DNA from 3 places in the Kaistia geumhonensis genome. Region 3 is predicted to be linked to each of the others. Evidence: predicted binding sites of a transcription regulator. Region 3 holds the regulator's gene; each other region holds the start of a gene.
What was found. The regulator PhoB, encoded in region 3, activates phosphate uptake and scavenging genes when phosphate is short. The targets are predictions, from matches to a motif close to TGTCATNNANCTGTCAT.

Region 1 (7,754 bases), 500 kb from region 3:
CGCGATCTCGCAGAACACACGCGGGCTCTCGCCGAACAGCGCGGTGTCGAAATCCGCGACGGTGGCTTCGGCCTCGTGCGACAGCTTCTCATAGGCGGCGAGCGCCGCGACGAAGCGATGGATCAGCGCCGCGTCGCCCGGCCGCGCGGCCCGAATCTGGCAGCGATCCTCACTCATCCGCGCGCCTCACTTCGTACTCTTGGCGCCCGCGAGAATCAGGATGTCGAGGTCGCGCTCGGGATAGAAATTCTCGGCGCTCATTTCGAAGGTGGTCGGCCCCGTCTTCTTGACGCCGGTCCCGCAGAAACTGATGAGATTGCCGGGCTTGCCCTTGTCGATCGTCACGTGAAAGCGATCGATCCCGCCGGCCCAGTTCGCCGCCGTCTTGAGGATATATTCGATGCGGAACTCCATCAGATAGTCGTCCTCGGCGCGGCCGGCCGCTGCCTTCCTGGCGCCCTTGATGAAGCTGTCCTCGATGCAGAAGCGGTCCTTGTATTGCTTGTCCCAATCGCTCGTACCGAACTGCGGCTGGGTGACCGACGTGCCGGCCGTCGTGCCGACGCTCGGGTGATAGCTGTGCTCGACGATCACCGTCTTTCCGGCCGGAAAGACCTGCTCCCAGTAGAAGGCGGTCGAAAGCATCCAGTTCGGCGCCAGGTGTTTTTCCCAGCCCTTGCCGGCGTCGAACTCGTCGGGAATCGCGAGGCCCCGGTCGATCAGGCCTTGCCACTGGTCCTGCGGCAGCTTGTCGAGCGCCGCGCGCGTCGCGTCGAGCTGGGGAGCAAGCGGAATGCCGAGCGCGGTGAGGAACGCGGTCTGGTCGATGCCGAGCGCCGAAGCCCGCTGCTGTACCTTTGCCTCGACCGGCTTGCCGTCGACCGTCGTCCGGAAGCCGAGGAAGTTCACCGGATCGTCGACCGGCACCGCCTCGATGAAATCGAGCGCGCCCTTGATGTCCGGCATCGGAAAGGCGACGAGCGTCGTCACGTCGCGGTCCGACTTGTTCTCGAAGGTGTAGCGGACGCGAACCTCGTCCATCGAGATGAAAAGATCCTCCGAGGTCATGGCGATCGCCTCGGTCGTCACATAGACGAGGCCGCCGGCCCCGAGTTCTGCGGTCGAATCGTTGGCGAGCGCGGGGCCCGCGGCCACCGCCAGCATGATGAACAGCAGTCCCCCGCGACGCATGGCCCCTCCCCCTCTCCCCGAAACTAGACCGCGACCGGCGCGCGGATGGCGGCGTCGGGCGCGTAGCCGACGAGCTCGAAATCCTCGTAGCGGAAGTCCTCGAGCCGCCTGACCGCCGGATTGAGCTTCATGACCGGAAGCGGCTTCGGCGTGCGCTCCAGCTGTTGCCGCGCCTGTTCCAGATGGTTCGAATAGAGATGCGCGTCGCCGAGCGTGTGTACGAAATCGCCGGGCACGAGATCCGTCACCTGCGCCACCATCATCGTCAGCAGCGCATAGGAGGCGATGTTGAACGGCACGCCGAGGAAGATATCGGCCGAGCGCTGGTAGAGCTGGCAGGAGAGACGCCCGTCGGCGACATAGAACTGGAACATCATGTGGCATGGCGGCAGCGCCATCGCCTCGATCTCTGCCGGGTTCCAGGCCGAGACGACGAGGCGACGCGAATCCGGCGTGCGGCGGATCATCTCGACCACCTTGCCGAGCTGGTCGATCGTGCTCCCATCCGGTGCCGGCCAGGAGCGCCACTGCTTGCCGTAGACGGGGCCGAGATCGCCGTTCTCGTCAGCCCACTCATCCCAGATCGTGACGCCGTTCTCGTTGAGATAGCGGATGTTGGTGTCGCCGGAGATGAACCACAGCAGCTCGTGGATGATCGAGCGCACATGCAACTTCTTGGTCGTCAGCAGCGGGAAGCCGTCGGCCAGATCGAAGCGCATCTGATGGCCGAACACGGACAGCGTGCCGGTGCCGGTCCGGTCGGTCTTGACCGCGCCCGTCGCGAGGACGAGCCGCATCAGGTCATGATATTGGCGCATCGCAACATCCCCTGTCAGCCAGCCCAGCGGCGTCGGGTATAGGACAGACCGGCACCGGCGCGCGACTCATCGTCCGGCGCCGATGTCGATTCGCACAGCTTATGCTGGCATCCTCGACCGCCGTCGGCCAGCCTTCGCCGAGCCGGAAGCCCGCCTTATTCGGCGGGCGCCCCGGCCAGCGCGGGCGACCGCTGCGGCGTCAGGAAGGCGAGCGCCAGCGCGATCACAGAGCAGGCGGCGATGCCAGCGAGCATCGGAACGGCTGTTCCGTCGAGGAACAGGCCCACCACCGCCATCATGACGATGCCGGCGCCGAACTGCAGCGTGCCCATCAACGCCGAGGCCGTGCCGGCGATGGCGCCGTGATCGTCGAGCGCGATGACGGCCGAACTCGGCACCACGAGACCGAGGAAGCCATAAGCGATGAAAAGCAGCACGATCATGACGGAGAGCTGGTCGAAGCCGGCGAGGAACAGCGCGACGAGCAGCACCATCGACGCTGCGTAGCCGGTAACGGCGAAGCGCATCAGCCGCATGAGCCCGAAGCGCGAGCCGAGCACGCCGTTCAATTGGGCGACGCCGAAGAAGGACACGGCGTTCACCGAGAAGGCGATGCTGTACTGCGTCGGCGTCAGTCCATAGTGGTCGATCAGCACGAAGGACGAATTCGCGAGATAGACGAAGAAGCTCGAGACACCGAACGCGCCGAGGAAGCAGAGCGCCAGGAAGCGCCGGTCGCGCAGCAGCAGCCCATAGGCGGCGAAGGCGCCGGCGATGCTGCTTTCGCGCCGCTCCTTGACCGGCCGCGTCTCCGGGAGCGCAAGCGCCAGAAGGATGAGTCCCAGCGCCGCGGCGACCAGCACCACCCAGAACACCGCGCGCCAGCCGCCGAGCGCGATCACGCCGCTTCCGGCGAGCGGGGCGAGGATCGGCGAGATGCTGAAGACGAGCATCAGCAGCGACATGAGCTTCGCCGCTTCGGGTCCGGTATGGAGGTCGCGCACGACGGCGCGCGGCACCACCGTGCCCGCGCAGGCGCCGAGCCCCTGGACGAAGCGGAAGGCGATGAGCGTCTCGATCGAGGGCGCCAGCGCGCAGCCGACGCTGCCGATCATGAACAGCACGAGGCCGATATAGAGCGGCAGCTTGCGGCCGAACATGTCCGAGAACGGACCATAGACGAGCTGGCCGGCGCCGAGCGCCACGAAGAAAACCATGAGGCTCATCTGCACCTGGCCGATGCCGGCGCCGAAGTCAGCGCCGATCGTCGGCAGGGCCGGAAGATACATGTCGATGGCAAAGGGGCCGATCGCGCTGAGCAAGCCCAGCACGACCGCGAAGCGGACGAGCGACGAGTTCATGGCCGAAAACTCTTGAATGCGAAAACCGCCGCTGACGTCAGGCGGTTCGGGAAACGGGTCTATGTGTGTGGAAGCTCCGCCGGCCCGCAGCAGGCGGACGGATGCGTTGATTGAATCGAATTTCCCCCTGCAACGCGCGTCGGTCAAGCCGGTTCATGCTGCATCTGCGAGATGACAGATTTCTGTGGCGATCCGGCATCATCGGCAAGGCGGACGTGGATAGCGCACGTCGCGGCGCTCGCCATCGGCCCCGCCACCTTCACAGCGCGGAGGCGATCCCCTATATCTTCATCGCCGGTGAAAGCCGGCTATGGCGATAAATGGTCATCGTAATAAACCCATCGGACCCGGGGGCGGTACCCGGCGCCTCCACCCAAGTCCATCGGCCAGCGCATCGCGCGGGTGGCCTTCGGCGGGGGCGAAATAGGATCGACGAGGGCGTAAAGGGTGCACTTTCGCTCGGCATGGTACCGCCGATATCGGACCAAACCTATAGTTGCGAATGACAACTATGCTCCGGTGGCCGTCGCCGCGTAATGCGGTGCTGGTACCGAAATCAAAGTCCTTGCGGGTAGCACTGTAAGGCGGGGTCCGGAGGCACCTGGCAACAGAAGCCTCCACTTTCATTCTCCCGTCCGGAAGCGGCCGGGATGCAAGGAACGGTGGGAATGCCTGAGGATCTGATCCGCTACGATATCCTTGCCCAGGACGCGCTCCGGGGCGTCGTGAGGAAGGTCCTTTCCGAGGTCGCGAAGACCGGGCTTCCCGGCGAGCATCACTTCTACATCACCTTCGAGACCCGCGCGCCCGGCGTGCGCATCTCGAGCCGCATGCTCGCGCAGTACCCGGAAGAGATGACGATCGTCCTCCAGCATCAGTTCTGGGACCTCACGGTCACCGAACATGCGTTCGAGGTCGGCCTTTCCTTCAATGGCGTTCCCGAGCGCCTGCTCGTCCCCTTCGCAGCCATCAAGGGCTTCGTCGACCCGTCCGTGCAGTTCGGCCTCCAGTTCGAGACGGCTCCGGCCGACGCGGGCGTCGAAGAGGCGAGCCGCGAGATGGACGAGGTCGAGGCCTCGGCGCTCGTGTTCGACCCGCCGGCCGCCGATGCCGCCGAGCCGGAGAAGACGGGCGAGGCGCAGGTCGTCCGCCTCGACGCATTCCGCAAGAAGACCTGACCACCTCGGCCACCTGACGGCACCCTGTATCGACCCCACACCGAGGCACACGTTCCGGTGCCCCGGTCGAGCGAGCCTGACGGTCAGCCTTGCAATGCGCTGCTGTCACACGCCTGTCATGTGGATCGCCGAAGCACGCTCGATGCGCCGCCCCGGCTGCGCTGCCGCTTCGCCGGGACAGGTCGACCGGCAGGCGGGCGCACTGCCTCGTGACCTCCGGATGGCGTGACGTGACGAGCCTTGGCGAACTGCTGGCCGGTCTCGGGCTGCTCTTTGTCGGACTGAAGCTGTTGTCCGCCAATCTGCAGCAGGCGCTCGGTGGCCGGCTCCGCGAGTTGCTCCAGCGCTCGACCGCCTCGCCGCTCGCCGGCTTCCTGGTCGGCTGTGTCGCCGGAATCGTCACGCAGTCCAGCAACGCGGTCGCGGTCATCTCGGGCAATCTAGTGCGCGGCCGCGCACTGACGACCCGCGACGCGATCCCGATCGTCGCCGGCGGCAATGTCGGCACCGCGGCGCTCGTCGTCATGGCCGCCATCGACTTCCACCTCGCGGCGCTGATGCTCGTCGGCTTCGTCGGTCTCGGCTATCAGGCCGGCCTCGACCGCAAGGGACGGCTGCGCGACTGGATGGGCGTCCTGCTCGGCCTCGCCCTGCTCTTTCTCGGCATCGACTTCATCAAGGCCGCGCCGCGGACTGTCGATATCGATGCGCTGGCCGCTTTCGCCGACACGCTGCCGCCCCTCGTCAGCCTCGCCATCGGCGTCGCGGTGGCGCTCGTGACGCAATCCTCGTCGACCGCCGCCATCCTGGCTCTCGCGGGCCTCCGCGCCGGCTTCGTCGAGCTGGACGACTGCTTCTTTCTCGTCGTGGGCGCCAATCTCGGCTCGGGCATCGCCAGCCTCGTCGCCGCCGGCGGTCTTTCCGGCGTCGGACGCCAGCTCTGCTATGTCCACATCCTGGTCAAGGCGATCGGCTCCGGTCTCCTGCTGTTGCTCTGGTACGCAGTGCCGGCCTTCGGGCTCGATCCCTCGCTGCTCTTCGTCGAGGCCGGAGCGGGCGAGGCGCCGGCCTCGGTCTCGATGCTGTTCCTCGTCCTGCAGCTCGCCGGGGCGCTGCCGGTGACGATGTTTCGGGACCTTGCGGAACGGTTCGCCGACCGCTTCAGCCCGCCCTCGCTGGAAGACAGCGTCTCGCGGCCGCGGTTCATCGATCCCGCCGCGACGGCCGATCCCGCCGGCGCGCTCGATCTTTCGTCGCGCGAGATCGGAGACCTCGTTGCCAGGCTCGGCGCGCTGTTGCCGGATCTCGACGTGGCTGATGTCGCAAGCCCGGCCGACATCCGCCTGCTGTGGCGCGGCGGCTCGGCCGTGGCAGCGACGACCGACGCCTTCCTCGTCCAGCTGATCGGCCGCGGGCTGTCGGGGGCGGATCTCGAAGCCGCGCTCGGCCAGCAGGCGCGGCTCGAAGGCGTGCGCTCGCTGCAGGATGCGCTCGCCGATTTCTCCGACGTGATCCTGTCCTTCGCCACGCTGCCGCGCCTCGCCTTCGATCTCTCCGAGAGCCTGCGCCTGATGGTCCTGCAACTCGCGGAAACCGGTGCAGCCGACGACGGCGACTACGAGTTCCTGATCGCCCTCACGGCCGACCGCAGCGAGCATCTGAACGCGCTGCGCGGATCGCTCGCAACGACCGCGCTGGGCGCAGAGCACGACGCGCAGCGCCTTCTTCTCGCGACGAGCCTGTTCGAGCGCGCGGTCTGGCTCATCCACCGCCTGGCCGTCGCGCTCCGTGCGGTCGAAACTCCGCTCGGCGCGCCGGTCTCGCGGCAGGCGGACGAACCAGCGCCGGCCGAGCGCGCCGGGCTCGGGGCGGGATTGGAGAGTGCCGGCCGGCAGACCGGCTGAACTCGATGCCGCATTGCGGCAGCAGCGCCGTCACGTCGCCTTGGCAGCCGGGAAAAGCGCATGCTAGACAGCCGCCATCCCCCGCCCGGCCGGGCCATCCTGCCTGCGGCGACGCCATTCGAGCCATGAAAGCGGCCAGCGCGTCTGGCCAGGAGCGCAGCATGACGACCCGGATCGAGACAGATACGTTCGGCCCCATCGAGGTTGCCTCGGACCGCTACTGGGGCGCGCAGGCGCAGCGCTCGCTCGGCAATTTCAAGATCGGCATCGAGAAGCAGCCGAAGCCGGTCGTCCGCGCCCTCGGCGTCGTCAAGCGCGCCGCGGCCGAGGTCAACATGGCGCTCGGCCGGCTCGATCCTGCGATCGGCACGGTCATCGTCGCCGCGGCGCAGGAAGTAATCGACGGCAAGCTCGACGATCATTTCCCGCTCGCGGTCTGGCAGACCGGTTCCGGCACGCAGTCGAACATGAACGCCAACGAGGTCATCTCGAACCGCGCGATCGAGATGCTTGGCGGCGTCATGGGATCGAAGAAGCCGGTCCATCCCAACGACCACGTCAATATGAGCCAGTCGTCGAACGATACCTATCCGACGGCGATGCATGTTGCGGCTGCCGAGGAAATCGTCGCGACGCTCATTCCGGCGCTGAAGCACCTCCACGCCGCCCTCGACGCCAAGGCGAAAGCCTGGTCGGATATCGTCAAGATCGGCCGCACCCATACGCAGGACGCCACCCCGCTGACGCTCGGCCAGGAATTCTCTGGCTATGCCAAGCAGGTCGAGAACGGCATCGCCCGGATCGAGCTGACGCTGCCGGCGCTGATGGAACTCGCCCAGGGCGGCACCGCGGTCGGCACGGGCCTCAACGCGCCGGTCGGCTTCGCCGAGCAGGTCGCCGACCGCATCGCCGCGATCACAGGACTCCCTTTCACGAGCGCGCCCAACAAGTTCGAGGCGCTCGCCGCCCATGACGCGATGGTGTTCAGCCATGGCGCGCTCAACACCGTCGCCGCTTCGCTGTTCAAGATCGCCAACGATATCCGCCTGCTCGGCTCCGGCCCGCGCGCCGGCCTCGGCGAGCTGTCGCTGCCCGAGAACGAACCCGGTTCGTCGATCATGCCCGGCAAGGTGAACCCGACGCAGTGCGAGGCGCTGACCCAGGTCTGCGTGCAGGTGTTCGGCAACAACGCCGCCCTCACCTTCGCCGACAGCCAGGGCCATTTCGAGCTCAACGTCTACAACCCGTTGATGGCGTACAACTTCCTGCAGTCCGTCCGCCTGCTCGCCGACGGCGCCGTCT
Region 2 (7,754 bases), 260 kb from region 3:
GAGGAGCGCTCGGCGGCCGCCGAGAGGCTCGACGTCGCGGAACGCTCCCTGAAACAGACCCGCGAGCGCATCCAGACGGCCGCCGAGCGCAAGGCCCACAAGGACGGGCGCGGCCGGCGCGAACGAGCGAAGGGCGACACGCCGAAGATCATGCTCGATGCGGCACGCGAGCGGTCCGAGAAGAGCGCTGGCGCGGCTGGGCGGCTTGCCGAGCGGCAGATGGAGACGGCCGGCGAGTTGCTCGCCGAAGCGCAGGCGGCGGTGGAGCGCGTGGCGCAACTCGCCTTCGCCCTGCCCTCGTCCGGGCTCGCCGAGCGGCGTCTGGTGCTGGAGATGCGCGATCTCCGCTATTCCCATCCCGGCGGTCCGCTGCTCTTCGACGGTCTCGACCTCATCGTCAGCGGGCCCGAGCGCATCGGCATCACGGGCGGAAACGGCACCGGCAAATCGACGCTGCTTCGGCTCGCCGCCGGCGAACTGGCGCCGCTCTCGGGCACGGTCAGAAGGCCGGTCCCCTCGGTGCTGCTCGATCAGGAACTGGCCCTGTTCGAGCGTGGCGAGACCATTCTGGACGCTTTCCGCCGGCTCAATCCCGCGGCCACCATCAACGAGGCCCACGCGGCGCTGGCGCGTTTCCTGTTCCGCAACGAGGAAGCGCGCCGGCCTGTCGCCTCGCTCTCGGGCGGCGAGGCGCTGCGCGCGGCTCTGGCGGCCGTGCTTTGCGGGTCGAGCCCGCCGCAGCTGCTGATCCTCGACGAGCCGACCAATCATCTCGACCTCGACTCGGTCCAGGCGGTCGAGCAGGCACTGCATGGCTTCGACGGCGCCCTGATGGTGGCGAGCCACGACGCGGATTTCCTCGCCGCGCTCGGACTGACGCGGCGAATGGTGCTGCCGATGGGGTGATCGGGGATCAGATCTCCTCACGAGCCCCGAGAAGCCCCCTCCCTAACCCTCCCCCGATTCGCGGGAGAGGGAACGCCGCTCCGGACGTCATCGACGGCGCAGCCTGTCCAACCCAGAAGGCGGAGCAGCCCAAACGGCCGCGACCGGCCCTCTCTCCCGCGAAGCGGGGGAGAGATGGAGATGGGGCCTCGTGACGTTCCCTGACCTCCGCAGCTACTGACCCCGGTCCTAGCCTTCTACCAGCTCGCCAGCCGGCGCAGCGTCGGGGTCTTTTTGTACTGATGGCCGCCCATGCGCGCGAGGAGCACGACCAGCTCGTCGATCGCCTTCATCACATGCGGACCCTTGTTGAGCATCACGCATTCGGCCCGTGCCGCCATGGCGGCGTCGGTCATCTCGCCGCGCGAGGGGAAGCCCTTCTTGATGAGATGCTCCAGAACCTGCGTCGCCCAGATCACCGGCACCTGCGCGGCCTCGCCGATCCAGAGAATCTCCTCCTGCATCTCGGCGAGCCGATTGAATCCGATCTCCACCGCGAGATCGCCGCGCGCGATCATCACCGCCGTCGGCTGCCTACCCGCCGCGCGCACGATCATCTCGGGCAGGTTGGCGAGCGCCCGTGTCGTCTCGATCTTGAGGACGAGCGAAAGGGTCTGCCAGTCGTCGGGGCGGATGCGCGAAAGCGCGGCATGGAGATCGTCGATATCGGCGGCGGTCTGGACGAAGGAAAACTCGATGCCGTCGGCGTTGCGGGCGACGAAGTCGAGATCCTCGATGTCCTTCTCCGTCAGCGCCGGAATCGAGAATTCGGTGTCGGGGAAATTGACGCCCTTCTCTTCCTTCAGCTTGTAGCCGTCCTCGTCCGGCGCGCCGCTCGCCTCCACCACCACGCCCCAGGGAGCGACCTCGACGACGCTGGTCGGCAGCTTGCCGTCGTCGATGAAGATGCGCTCGCCGAGCTGGCAGGCGGCCAGCGCCTGCGGCAGCGTGCACTCGACGGCCATGAGGTCGGCCGGCGCCTCGCCCAGCCGGCCCGGCGCGGCGATGGCGAGGCGATCGCCCTCGCCGATGCGCTTGTTGCCGTCGAGCTTGCGGATCGTACCCGTTCGGATCTTCGGCCCGGCGAGATCCATCAGCACCTTCATGCGCCGTCCGCTCGACGCCTCGGCCGCCCTGGCATGGGCGATCATCCGCGCCCAGGCATCGCGGTCGTCATGGGCGCAATTGATGCGGATCGCCTCGACGCCGCGCGCCGCGAGATCGGACATGAAGGCGGGATCGTCGGCCGCCTCGCTCGGGCAGGTCACGAGCAGATGAACCGCACGGCCCTCGGCCGGCGTGCCGAGGATCTCGGCCGTGGCCGCGGCGAGCCGCCGCTCGCCGGCGAAGAATGCCTCCTCGCCGGGAAAATCGCGCCGCGGCTCGCTCGCCGTGATGGCGTCGAGCGCGGCGAGCACTGCTGCGAGCGTCGCCTCGACGCGGCTTTCGAGCCGGCCGATCGAGGAAAGGCCATGGGCCATCAGCCGGCGCTGCAATGGACGGTTGTCGCGTCGCCGAAGCGCCAGATAGTCGGCGAGATTGCGCGCGCCGGCGACGAAGTCCTGCCGCTCGATGCCCGTGGACCATGTGGCGAAGATCGCCTCGCCCTCCTCCGCCACCGCCTGGGCCAATTCTTCGACATCGGCACGAAGGGCGAGGCTTTCGTTGCGGTCCATCATCGGCTCTCCACGAGGCACGGGGATCGAAGTCCACCGCCTATCGCAGCGCGACGAAAGGCGCATGACACAGATCAACAGCCGCGCTGGCGCATCGGTTGCCGGCGGGCGAACATGCGGCGATGACCGCGCTGCCTCCCCCTTCCCCCGCCACGCTCCTCGCCTGGTACGACCGCCATGCCCGCCGCCTGCCCTGGCGCATCGGCCCGGCCGATCGCCGGCGCGGCGTGACGCCGGATCCCTACCGCGTCTGGCTGTCGGAGATCATGCTCCAGCAGACGACCGTCGCGGCGGTGAAGCCCTATTTCGAAGGATTCCTCGCCCGCTGGCCGGATGTCGCGGCGCTCGCCGCCGCGCCGTCCGAGGAGGTCATGAAGGCCTGGGCCGGGCTCGGCTATTATTCGCGGGCGCGCAATCTGAAGGCCGCGGCCGAAACCGTCGCGCGCGAGCATGGAGGCCGGTTTCCGGCGACCGAGGCCGGGCTCACTTCGCTCCCCGGCATCGGCAGCTATACCGCCGCCGCAATCGCCGCGATCGCCTTCGACCAGCCGGCCGCGGTCGTCGACGGCAATGTCGAGCGCGTGCTCTCGCGCGTCTTCGCCGTTGAGACCCCGCTGCCGGCGGCGAAGACCGAGATCCGCCGCCTGCAGGCGGGGCTGACGCAGAAGGAACGCCCCGGCGACTATGCACAGGCGATGATGGACCTCGGCGCGACGATCTGCACGCCACGCCGCCCGGCTTGTTCGCTCTGCCCATGGTCGGAAAACTGCGCCGCCCATGCCGCGGGCATCGAGGAGTCCTTCCCGGTGAAGCCGAACAAGGCGGCCCGGCCGGAGCGGACCGGCACCGCCTTCGTCGCGCGGCGCCGCGACGGCGCCGTATTGCTGCGCCGCCGCGCCGAGAAAGGGCTTCTCGGCGGCATGACCGAAGTTCCGGGAAGCGACTGGCTGCCATCTGCCGGCCCCGCATCGACTGCGGCGACAGCGCCAATCGCCGCGAGCTGGCAGGCGAAGGGCGTCGTCGTGCACGTCTTCACCCATTTCCGCCTGACGCTTTCGATCCTCGCGGCGGAGCCGGCCGACAACCCGGCTGCGCCTGAGGGCCATTGGTGGTCGAGCGCGGAGGAGCTGCCAGGCGAGGCGCTGCCGAGCGTCATGAAGAAGGCCATCGAGACCGCATTTCCCGGCGCGACCAAGCGCCGGCGTTGAGCGCGGCCGGCATGGCCAGTCGTCCGGAGAGCCGCTATGAAGTCGGTCCGCCTCAAGGGGAGCCCACCATGACCGAGATCCGCCATATCGTCTTCGACATCGGCAATGTTCTGATCAGCTGGGAGCCGGAGCGGCTCTATCGCCGGCTCATTCCCGACGAAGCGGCGCGGCGCGTGTTCCTCGCCGAGGTGCTGACGCATGAATGGAATCTTGAGCAGGACCGCGGCCGCAGCTGGGCCGAGGCGGAGGCCGAAGTGCTCGCCCGCTACCCGCAGCATGGCGACCTGATCCGCGCCTGGCGGCTCCATTGGCACGAGATGGTTCCGGGATCGATCGAGGAAACGGTCGACATCCTCCGCGCCCTGATTGCCGCCGGCTACGACGTGACCGCGCTCACCAATTTCGCCGAGGACACATTCGCCGAGGCGCAGGCGCGCTTCCCCTATCTGACGACGTTCCGGGGCATCACCGTTTCCGGCAAGGTGCGCCTCGTGAAGCCGGACCTCGCGATCTATCGCCATCATGTCCATGCCCATGATCTCGACCCGGCGGCGACGCTGTTCTTCGACGACATGCCGGCCAATATCGAGGCGGCGCGCGCCGCCGGCTGGAACGCCGAGCGCTTCGTCGATCCCGCCACGATGCGGGCCGATCTCGCGAAGTGGGGCGTCCGCCTTTCCGCCTGACGGAGTCTTGCCATGGCCGGCCTTCACGCCGTCACCGTCCCGGTGCTGCTGCGCTACCTGCGGCAGCTCGACGGGCTCATGCTGCGGCTGGACGCGTTCGCGCGTGACGGCGGGCACGACGAGCGCGCCCTGCTCGCCACCGCGCTCGCCGAGGACATGTTCGACCTTCGCCGCCAGGTCCTGATCGCTGCCAATTTCTCGGTGCGCGCCCTGAAGCCGGTCGCGCCCGAGCTCGCGGCGCTGGGTCAGGCCGAGGGCGAGCGGATCGCCGATCTCCGCCTTCGCATCGCCGAGCGGATCACGGCCCTGTCGGCGCTCGATCCGGAGGCCATCGACGCCGCCGAGAGGCTTCCAGCCTCCGAGCGCGCAGGCGAGGCCATGGTCGAGGCCGATGCCCTCTCCTTCGCTACGCTTTATGCGCTGCCGAACTTCTTCTTCCACCTGACGAGCGCCTACGCGATCCTCCGGCATCTCGGCGTGCCCGTCGGCAAGCCCGATTTCGACGGCTTCCACGCCTATCCGCCCGGCTTCCGCTTCGTATGAATGCCGCGGGGATCGTCGCCCTGCTGGCACTCCTCGGAGCGGTTTTGGGCGTTGCCGATGGTCGGGCGGAGAGCGGCCGGCCAGCCTGGACGCCGCGGCCCGATCAGACCTGGCATCTGCAACTGCAGGGGACGGTAGAAACGCGCTACGACGCGGACGTCTACGACATCGATCTCGTCGACACACCGCAGGCGACGATCGACGCGCTCCATCGCCGCGGCCGGTTCGTCGTGTGCTATTTCTCCGCCGGATCGTCAGAGGATTTCCGGAGCGATTTCGGATTGCTCGATCCATCCGTCATGGGGCGGCCGCTCGATGGCTGGCCCGGCGAGCGCTGGCTCGACATCCGTTCGCCAGCCGTCCGACGGTTCATGACCGAGCAGCGGCTCGACCTGGCGGTCGCCAAGGATTGCGACGGCGTCGACCCCGACAATGTCGATGGCCATGCGAACGGCAGCGGATTTCCACTGACCGCCGAGGACCAGTTGGCATTCAACCGCTTTCTCGCGTCAGAAGCACATCGCCGCCATCTGAAGGTGGGCCTCAAGAACGACCTCGATCAGGTGGCGGCCCTCGCCGGTCACTTCGACTTCGCGGTCAACGAACAGTGCCACGCCTATGGCGAATGCGCGATGCTGCGTCCCTTCGCCGCCGCCGGGAAGCCGATCTTCAACGTCGAATATCGAAGCGATTACCGGACCGACCGGCAAGGCGCGCGAAAGGCCATGTGCGCATCGGCAAGGGCGATGTCCATGCGCAGCCTGGTGCTGCCGCTCGCCCTCGACGACAGCTTCCGCTTCGCCTGCGACTGACGTTCCGAGGGGCCCGGTCAGCCGCCCGCGACCGCCATCTCGTCGCGGACCTGCTGGCGCAGCGTGTCGATGAGCGCGAGGCGGCCGTCGACATGGGTGTGCCAGAAAGTCCAGCCATTGCAGGCGTCGAGTCCCTGCACCAGCGCGCCAACCTTGTGGATCGAGCCGGAATGACTGCCGGATTCGACCGAGCCGTCGGCGCGCACGCGCGCCTGGTGGCGGCCGTTCGCGGCGGAGAGGATGGCGCCGGCCTGGACCAGCCCGCGCTCGAGGAGAGCGCCGAACGGAACGCGAGGCTCCGCCTTCTTGCCCTTGAGGAGTTGCAGGGCTGCCGCGGGCGCTGTCTCGATGGCCGCGATGCGGGCGGTCGCGGCCTCGATATAGGCTTCCTCGCGCTCGACGCCGACATAGTGGCGGCCGAGCCGCTTGGCGACCGCCCCCGTAGTGCCCGAGCCGAAGAAGGGATCGAGCACGATGTCGCCGGGCTCAGTCGATGCGAGCAGCACGCGGGCGAGCAGCGCCTCGGGCTTCTGCGTCGGGTGGAGCTTGTCGCCGGCCTCGTCCTTCAGCCGCTCCGAGCCGGTGCAGATCGGGATCAGCCAGTCCGAGCGCATCTGGACGTCGTCGTTGAAGGCCTTCATGGCCTCGTAATTGAAGGTGTAGCGCGACTTCGGACCGCGCGAGGCCCAGATCATCGTCTCATGCGCGTTGGTGAAGCGCTTGCCGCGGAAATTCGGCATCGGGTTGGTCTTGCGCCACACGACGTCGTTGAGGATCCAGAAGCCGAGATCCTGCAGCATCGTGCCCACGCGGAAGATGTTGTGATAGGAGCCGATCACCCAGATCGTGCCGTCCGGCTTCAGCACGCGCCGCACCGCAAGCAACCAGGCCCGGGTGAAGGCGTCATAGGCCTCGAAGCTCGCGAACTGGTCCCACGCGTCGTCGACCCCGTCCACGACCGACTGGTCCGGTCGCGTCAGCCCGCCTTCGAGCTGGAGGTTGTAGGGTGGATCGGCGAACACGACATCGATCGAATGGGCGGGAAGCTGTTCCAGCGCGGCGACGCAGTCGCCCCTGATGATCGTATCGGCAAAGGCCGGACGCGCACCCGTCGCGACCGTCTTCAGCTGAACTCCCCGCATACCCGCAACTCCCAACGCAACACCCACAGATTCCGGCGACCATGGTTAGCGAGCAGGGTGAAAACGGGGTTAGGAAGCGTGGTTAATAAGACCTTTCGCGGCGCCTGCGGCGCGGCGGACATCGTTTCGCCGGAGAAGATCGGCTAGAATCGCCCCACATGGCTGCGCATCATGCGCCGCACCCGCACGACCGGCCCGATGACGGCCGCAAGACCGAGGCCCCGATGACGTTTCGCCTGCCCCTCGTCGCCGCGATGCTCGCGCTCCTCGCCGCGCCGGCCCTTGCCGACAGCGCGATGCTGGTGATCGATTCCTCGGCCTCGATGGCCGGCAAGCTGGGGCGCGACCGCAAGGCGGACCTCGTCGCCGACGCGGTCGCCTCGGCCATGACCGACTTCCCCACCGAGGCGAAGGTCGGGCTGCTCGCCTTCGGCAGCGAGAGCAAGTCGAGCTGCGGCGACGCGACGGTCGTGGTGAAGCCGCAGACGGACGGCAACGACGCGGTATCCCAGGCAGCGGCCAAGCTCACGCCGCGCGGCAAGGCGCCGCTCGCCGTCGCCATCGAGCGCGCAGCCAACGCCATCGACTATCGCAGGGAGCATGCGACCATCGTCGTCATCGTCGACAAGATCGAGACCTGCGATGCCGACCCCTGCGTGCTCGCCGAGTCGCTGAAGGCCCGCTCGAAGGATCTGGCGATCGAGGTGATCGGGCTCGGCCTCGACGAGGCCGACAGCGCGCG
Region 3 (7,754 bases):
ACTCCACCAGGGAGATGGTCAGTGAAACTCACGAACATCGCAATTGCGGCCGGCCTCGCCGTCGCCGCTTTCGGCATCGGCCCCGCGGCCGCCGTCGATATCTCGGGGGCCGGCGCGACCTTCCCCTATCCGATCTACGCCAAGTGGGCCGACGCCTATAAGAAGGAAACGGGCGACAGCCTCAACTACCAGTCGATCGGCTCCGGCGGCGGCATCAAGCAGATCCAGGCCCGCACGGTCACCTTCGGCGCCACTGACGCGCCGCTGAAGCCCGAGCAGCTCGAGAAGGACGGCCTCGTCCAGTTCCCGACCGTGATCGGCGGCGTCGTGCCGGTGATCAACGTTCCGGGCATCAAGGCGGGCGAGCTCGTGCTCGACGGCCAGACCCTCGCCGACATCTTCCAGGGCAAGATCACCAAGTGGGACGACGAGGCGATCAAGAAGCTCAACGCCGGCCTGACCCTGCCTTCGTCGGCGATCGCCGTCGTGCACCGTTCGGACGGCTCGGGCACCAGCTTCGTCTTCACGACCTATCTGTCGCAGGCCTCGAAGGCCTGGGCCGATGAGGTCGGTGCCGCGACCGCCGTCGAATGGCCGACCGGCCTCGGCGCCAAGGGCAACGAAGGTGTCGCCGCCAGCGTGACGCAGACGTCCGGCTCGATCGGCTATGTCGAATATGCCTTCGCTGCCCAGAACGGCATCCCCTATGCCAAGCTCATCAACCGCGACGGCCAGACGGTCGCCCCGGAGGCGGCGAACTTCGCGGCTGCCGCGGAGAGCGTGGACTGGGCCAATACCCCCGGCTACTACGTGATCCTGACCAACGAGCCCGGCGCCAAGTCCTGGCCGATCACCGCCGCCACCTTCATCCTGATCCCCAAGCAGCCGAAGGATGACGCCGCTGCCGCCGCCGCGCTGAAGTTCTTCAGCTGGGCCTATGCCAAGGGCGACCAGATGGCGGACGAGCTCCACTACATCCCGCTGCCCGACAGCGTCGTCGAGAATATCAAGGCGACCTGGGCCAAGGACGTGATGGGCGCCGACGGCAAGCCGCTCTACGTCGAGACGAAGTAATCCGTCACCAGGCGGGGGAGGGGCGTCGCCTCTCCCCCAACCTCTGACACCGTGGACCCCGGGCTAGGGTCGGGAGATCGTGATGGCGGACGCAGTCATGGCCGGCGTGCAAGGCGCTGAGATCGGTAACCAGAAGCTTGGTCGTCTTGCGCGGATGCGCATGGCCGATCGCACCTTTCACGGGCTCACCCTCGCGGCGGCGCTGACCGTGCTGTTGCTGCTCGGCGGCGTCATCTTCTCGCTCGTCTGGGGTTCGGTTCCGGCCTTCTCGACCTTCGGCCTCGGCTTCCTGACGACGCAGCGCTGGAACCCGGTCACGGAGATCTTCGGTGCGCTGGCGCCGATCTACGGCACCATCGTGACCTCGATCATCGCGCTCCTGATCGCCGTCCCGGTCGGCATCGGCATCGCCATCTTCCTGACCGAGCTCTGCCCGCCCTGGCTGAAGCGGCCGATCGGCGTCTGCATCGAGTTGCTCGCCGGCATCCCTTCGATCATCTACGGCATCTGGGGTCTGTTCGTGTTCGCGCCCTTCTTCCAGGCGACCGTGCAGCCCTTCCTGATCTGGGTGTTCGGGCCGATCCCGATCCTCTCCGACATCTTCGCCGGCCCGCCCTACGGCATCGGCGTGCTGACCGCCGGCATCATCCTCGCGATCATGGTGCTGCCCTTCATCACCTCGATCACCCGCGACGTGTTCGACACGGTGCCGCCGGTGCTGAAGGAGGCGACCTACGGGCTCGGCTGCACCACCAGCGAAGTGGTGACCAAGGTCGTGCTGCCCTATTCGCGGGTCGGCGTGATCGGCGGCATCATGCTCGGCCTCGGCCGCGCGCTCGGTGAAACCATGGCGGTCACCTTCGTCATCGGCAACACGCACAAGATCTCGTCCTCGATCCTCGCGCCCGGCACGACGATCTCGGCCTCGATCGCCAACGAATTCACCGAGGCGACCGGCGAGCTCTACACCTCCTCGCTGATCGCGCTCGGCCTCATCCTGTTCGTCATCACCTTCTTCGTGCTCGCGGCGGCGCGGCTGCTGCTGCTGCGCATGAACGTCAAGGCCGGCAACTGAGGCAAGAGATCATGGCAACGCTCGGAAATTCCGCCGTCTCCACGCCGATGGCGCAGGCGCTCTATCGCCGCCGCCGCCGCGGCAACGGCATCCTGCTGTCGCTCTCGCTCGCGGCGACGGTGTTCGGCCTCGTCTGGCTGGCGCTCATCCTGGTCGGCCTGCTCTGGCAGGGCTTCTCTGGCCTGTCGCTCGTGATCTTCACCGAGACGACTCCGCCGCCCGGCGCGACCGGCGGCCTCATCAACGCCATCTACGGCTCGATCGTGATGACGGTGATCGGCGTCGTGATCGGTACGCCGATCGGCATCTGCGCCGGCACCTACATGGCCGAGTACGGCCGCCACAACCAGCTGACCAATGTCGTGCGCTTCATCAACGACATCCTGCTGGCAGCGCCGTCGATCGTCATCGGCCTCTTCGTCTACGAGGTCGTGGTGGCGCCGATGGGTCACTTCTCGGCCATGGCCGGCTCGCTGGCCCTCGCCATCCTCGTCATCCCGGTCGTCGTGCGTACCACCGAGGACATGCTGAACCTCGTGCCGAACACGATGCGCGAGGCGACGGCCGCCCTCGGCCTGCCGCGCTCCGTGATGATCCAGAAGGTCGCCTACCGCGCCGCCATGTCGGGCATCGTGACGGGCGTGCTCCTGGCCATCGCCCGCGTGATGGGCGAGACGGCTCCGCTGCTGTTCACGGCGCTCAACAACCAGTTCTGGAGCACCAACCTGAACGCGCCGATGGCGAGCCTGCCGGTGACGATCTTCCAGTTCGCCCTCAGCCCCTATCCCGAATGGCAGAAGCTGGCCTGGACCGGTGCGCTGCTCATCACCTTGACCGTGCTCGCGCTCAACATCGTCGCGCGTGCCTTCCTTAGCCCGAGGACGTCGAAATGACCGTGTCCACGCTCCAGAACACGCTGCCCGAGAAGATCTCGATCAAGAACCTGAAGTTCTTCTACGGCGACAACCTCGCGCTGAAGTCGATCAACCTGCCGCTCTACGAGAAGAAGGTCACCGCCTTCATCGGCCCGTCGGGCTGCGGCAAGTCCACGCTGCTGCGCGTCCTGAACCGCATGTACGACCTCTATCCGAAGCAGCGCGCCGAGGGCGAGGTTCTGTTCGACGGCGGCAACATCCTCGCCCCGGGCCAGGATCTCAACCTGCTGCGCGCCCGCATCGGCATGGTCTTCCAGAAGCCGACGCCGTTCCCGATGTCGATCTACGACAACATCGCCTTCGGCGTCCGCCTCTACGAGAATCTGTCGCGCTCCGAGATGGACGAGCGCGTCGAGGCGGCGCTGACGCGCGGAGCCCTCTGGAACGAGGTCAAGGACAAGCTCTCCTCGAGCGGCCTCAGCCTCTCGGGCGGCCAGCAGCAGCGCCTCTGCATCGCCCGCTCGATCGCGGTGCGGCCCGAGGTCGTGCTGTTCGACGAGCCCTGCTCGGCGCTCGACCCGATCTCGACCTCGAAGATCGAGGAACTGATCGACGAGCTGACCGCCGACTACACGATCGCCATCGTGACGCACAACATGCAGCAGGCGGCGCGCGTCTCCGACTACACCGCGTTCATGTATCTCGGCGAGTTGATCGAATTCGACGAGACGTCGAAGATCTTCACGGCCCCGGGCGACAAGCGCACCCAGGACTACATCACCGGACGCTTCGGCTGAGCCCCACGGCCAGGAGGACGACATGTCGGAACACATCGTTTCCCGCTACGACGACGAACTCAAGGACGTGCAGCGCCGCATCGCGGAGATGGGCGGCATGGCCGAGCGGCTGGTCGATCTCTCCGTGCGGGCGCTGACGCGGCTGGACGTGACGATGGCCAACGCGGTCATCGCCGACGATCGCCGCCTCGACCAGGTGCAGCGCGAGACGGAAGAGCTGGCGATCATGATCATCGCCCGCCGCCAGCCGATGGCGCTCGACCTGCGCGAGGTGATCGGCGCCATGCGCATCTCGAACGACCTCGAGCGCATCGGCGATCTGGCCAAGAACATCGCCAAGCGCGTCCTCGCGCTCGACGGGCAGTTCCAGTCGAAGCGCTTCATCACCGGCGTCGAGCACATGGCCGAGCTGTCGCTCGCCCAGCTCAAGGACGTCCTCGACGCCTATGCCTCGCGCGACGTCAACCAGGCCTTCGAGGTCTGGCGCCGCGACGCCGACATCGACAGCATGTACACCTCGCTGTTCCGCGAACTCCTCACCTACATGATGGAGGATCCGCGCAACATTTCGCTGTGCACGCATCTGCTCTTCTGCGCCAAGAACATCGAGCGCATCGGCGACCACGCGACCAACATCGCCGAGACCGTGCACTATGTGGTGACCGGCGAGTCGCTGACGCAGGACCGGCCGAAGCAGGACGAATCGAGCGTGACCAAGGTCTCCTACGACGCCGCCTGACCGGGCCTGAAGGGACATCGCGATGACCCCCCGCGTGATGATCGTGGAGGACGAGGAAGCGCTCGCCCTCCTGCTCCGCTACAATCTCGAGGCCGAGGGCTACAGCGTCGAGGCCGTGCCGCGCGGCGACGACGCCGAGACGCGGCTCAAGGAGACGACGCCTGATCTCCTGCTGCTCGACTGGATGCTGCCCGGCATTTCGGGCATCGAGCTCTGCCGCCGCCTGCGCGCACGCGAGACGACCCGCACGCTGCCGATCATCATGCTCACCGCCCGCGGCGAGGAGCAGGAGCGGATCCGCGGCCTTGCGACCGGGGCCGACGACTATGTCGTTAAGCCGTTCTCGGTGCCTGAACTCATGGCCCGCGTGCGCGCCATCCTGCGCCGTTCGCGGCCGGAGGTGATCGCCTCGCTGCTTCGGGCCGGCGACATCGAGCTCGACCGCGAGACGCACCGCGTCCGCCGCTCGGGCCGCGAATTGCGGCTCGGTCCGACGGAATTCCGGCTGCTCGAGTTCCTCATGAAGAGCCCCGGCCGCGTCTTCTCGCGCGAGCAATTGCTCGACGGCGTCTGGGGCCGCGACGTCTATGTCGACGAGCGCACGGTCGACGTGCATATCGGCCGGCTGCGCAAGGCGGTCAATCGCGGCCGCGTCAAGGATCCGATCCGCACGGTGCGCGGCTCCGGCTATGCCTTCGACGACCAGTTTGCCGGTGCCGCAAACTGATCGGCCGCCTTACCGAACTTCAGCATGATTGACGGCCGGAGCGGGCGCGCGAGCCCCGCTCCGGCCGTTTCGCTGTTGCGGCAACCCCTTCTTCGCAAAGAGAAAGCGGCCGGCTCTCGGCCGTTAACGAAGAAGTAACGTAAACAATCGTGGTTAAGTGACGTAGTTAATCTGTTCTTAAACGTTCCCCGGCAAAGTCGGCTGCGACGGATTCAGATTGATCGGGCGATGTCTCGGTCCAGCCTTCGATCGGGGAGACTTCGATGGGTTACGTGAAGACCTTAACGCTCGCTGCCGTGGTCGGGGCGGGCATCGCCGCCGCGGGCGCCGCCCACGCGGCCGACCTTCCGGAGCCCTATGTGGAGCCCGCGCCCGTCATCGCGACGGGCGGCTGGTATCTGCGCGGCGATATCGGCTACAAGTGGTACAATAATCCCGACATCAGCTTCGTCACGCCAAGCTATGTCGACAACTGGAGCAACAACTCGCTCGACAATACCGGCCTCATCGGTATCGGCGCCGGTTATCGCTTCAACGACCACTTCCGCGTCGACGGCACGATCGACTACGAATTCCAGTCGGGCTCCTACGGGCAGGGCTATTGCGGCGGCTGTGGCGAGCTCTACGGCATCGATCACACCGTCGAGACTGCGGACATCGCCGCCTGGACCTTCCTCGTCAACGGCTATGTCGATGTCGGCACCTGGTCGGGCTTCACGCCCTATGTCGGCGCCGGTATCGGTACGTCCTACCTTCAGACCTCGAATGTCGCCTTCGTCAATCCGGACGGCAATTCGGGCTATTGGGACGGCGGCAGCCAGTGGAACTTCGCCTATGCCCTCATGGCCGGCGTGTCCTATGCCTTCTCGCCCAACATGTCGGTCGACCTCAACTATCGCTATCTCAATCTCGGCGACGCGGTCTCGGGCTATATCCCGGCCGGCGGCGGCGGCGTGATCAATTACGACAACATCTCGGCCAACGAAGTCCGTCTCGGCCTGCGCTACAACTTCTATTGAGAGCGCTATCCGGGAGAGGCTTTCTCCGGACATGATCGAGGGCGCGTCACCGCGAGGGGCGCGCCCTTTTCCTTTGCGGCCCAGGGCCCGAACTCGGCCAGGAGTGGATTGGCGTTCGGCCATCTTCGTCAGGCCCGAAGGCGTAGGTGTAGCGACGCCATTTCGGCGTCGAGGGCGACCCGCGGGGGAGGGCCCGCTTCGCCTGCTTCTTGCCCTCTCATCGTTTCCTCGCACGCAGACCCCTGTCCCTTTGAGTCCGGAGCGTCGCGGCGCAGAAACGCCGCGTTGACTTCCCTCATCGCCGCGCGTAACAGCGACGGCGGGACACGCCTCCCCAACGAGGCGCTGCTATCTGAGAGGGTAGATCATGGCAGATCTCGCGATGCCCGGCCGCCGGCCGGTGAATTCCAATTATTCCTCCGGCCCCTGCGCGAAGCGACCCGGCTGGTCGCTCGAGGCGCTCAAGGATGCGGCGCTTGGACGCTCGCACCGCGCGAAGATCGGCAAGGCCAAGCTCCAGAAGGCGATCGACCTGACGCGGTCCGTGCTCGGCGTGCCGGCGGACTACCGCATCGGCATCGTGCCCGCTTCGGACACCGGCGCCGTCGAGATGGCGCTCTGGTCTCTGCTCGGTGCGCGCGGCGTCGACCTCCTCGCCTGGGAGAGCTTCGGCGAAGGTTGGGTCACCGACGTCGTGAAGCAGCTGAAGCTCGCCGACGTCCGCACCTTCACCGCCGACTATGGCAAGCTGCCCGATCTGGGCAAGGTCGATTTCGACCGTGACGTCGTCTTCACCTGGAACGGTACCACCTCGGGCGTTCGCGTGCCGGACGGCGAGTGGATCGACGCCGACCGCGCCGGCCTCACCATCTGCGACGCGACCTCCGCCGCCTTCGCGCAGGACCTCGCCTGGTCGAAGCTCGATGTCGTCACCTTCTCCTGGCAGAAGGTTCTCGGCGGCGAGGCTGCGCATGGCATGCTGATCCTGTCGCCGCGCGCCGTGGAACGGCTCGAGAGCTACAAGCCGGCCTGGCCGCTGCCCAAGATCTTCCGCATGACCAAGGGCGGCAAGCTGATCGAAGGCATCTTCGTCGGCGAGACGATCAACACTCCGTCCATGCTCGCGGTCGAGGACTATCTCGACGCGTTGACCTGGGCCGAGGGCCTCGGCGGCTTTGCGGCGCTCGAGGCACGCTGCGACGCCAATCTCGGCGTACTGGCCGATTGGGTAGCGAAGCGCGACTGGGTCGATTTCCTGGCTGCCGAGCCCGAGACGCGGTCCAATACTTCGGTCTGTCTCGTGATCACCGACCCGGCCGTCAAGGCGCTCGACGCCGACGGCCAGGCGGCTTTCGCCAAGGGTATCGCCTCGGCGCTGGAGAAGGCCAAGGTCGCCTATGACATCGGCTCCTATCGCGACGCCCCGGCCGGGCTGCGCATCTGGGCCG

Region 1: QO015_RS20700 (Na/Pi symporter) is a predicted target of PhoB. The motif match lies at 4,652-4,668, and genes of this name have one in related genera.
Region 2: QO015_RS19600 (pyruvate kinase) is a predicted target of PhoB. The motif match lies at 2,675-2,691, and genes of this name have one in related genera.

What each region holds. Positions count from the first base shown of each region.
Region 1 covers NZ_JAUSWJ010000001.1:4,366,529-4,374,282, reverse strand. Annotated here, with positions in the region: gene QO015_RS20730 (GNAT family N-acetyltransferase) at 1-177, opposite strand, end outside; gene QO015_RS20725 (DUF4424 domain-containing protein) at 187-1,191, opposite strand; gene QO015_RS20720 (thymidylate synthase) at 1,215-2,009, opposite strand; gene QO015_RS20715 (multidrug effflux MFS transporter) at 2,165-3,370, opposite strand; RNA gene ssrA (transfer-messenger RNA) at 3,625-3,992, shown strand; gene QO015_RS20705 (SspB family protein) at 4,039-4,548, shown strand; gene QO015_RS20700 (Na/Pi symporter) at 4,779-6,452, shown strand; gene fumC (class II fumarate hydratase) at 6,614-7,754, shown strand, end outside.
Region 2 covers NZ_JAUSWJ010000001.1:4,123,275-4,131,028, reverse strand. Annotated here, with positions in the region: gene QO015_RS19605 (ATP-binding cassette domain-containing protein) at 1-906, shown strand, start outside; gene QO015_RS19600 (pyruvate kinase) at 1,143-2,624, opposite strand; gene mutY (A/G-specific adenine glycosylase) at 2,744-3,829, shown strand; gene QO015_RS19590 (HAD family hydrolase) at 3,898-4,515, shown strand; gene QO015_RS19585 (DUF1993 family protein) at 4,528-5,058, shown strand; gene QO015_RS19580 (endo alpha-1,4 polygalactosaminidase) at 5,055-5,870, shown strand; gene QO015_RS19575 (site-specific DNA-methyltransferase) at 5,888-7,012, opposite strand; gene QO015_RS19570 (VWA domain-containing protein) at 7,171-7,754, shown strand, end outside.
Region 3 covers NZ_JAUSWJ010000001.1:3,863,413-3,871,166, forward strand. Annotated here, with positions in the region: gene pstS (phosphate ABC transporter substrate-binding protein PstS) at 22-1,074, shown strand; gene pstC (phosphate ABC transporter permease subunit PstC) at 1,157-2,149, shown strand; gene pstA (phosphate ABC transporter permease PstA) at 2,161-3,042, shown strand; gene pstB (phosphate ABC transporter ATP-binding protein PstB) at 3,039-3,821, shown strand; gene phoU (phosphate signaling complex protein PhoU) at 3,844-4,560, shown strand; gene phoB (phosphate regulon transcriptional regulator PhoB) at 4,583-5,287, shown strand; gene QO015_RS18325 (outer membrane protein) at 5,551-6,306, shown strand; gene QO015_RS18330 (phosphoserine transaminase) at 6,674-7,754, shown strand, end outside.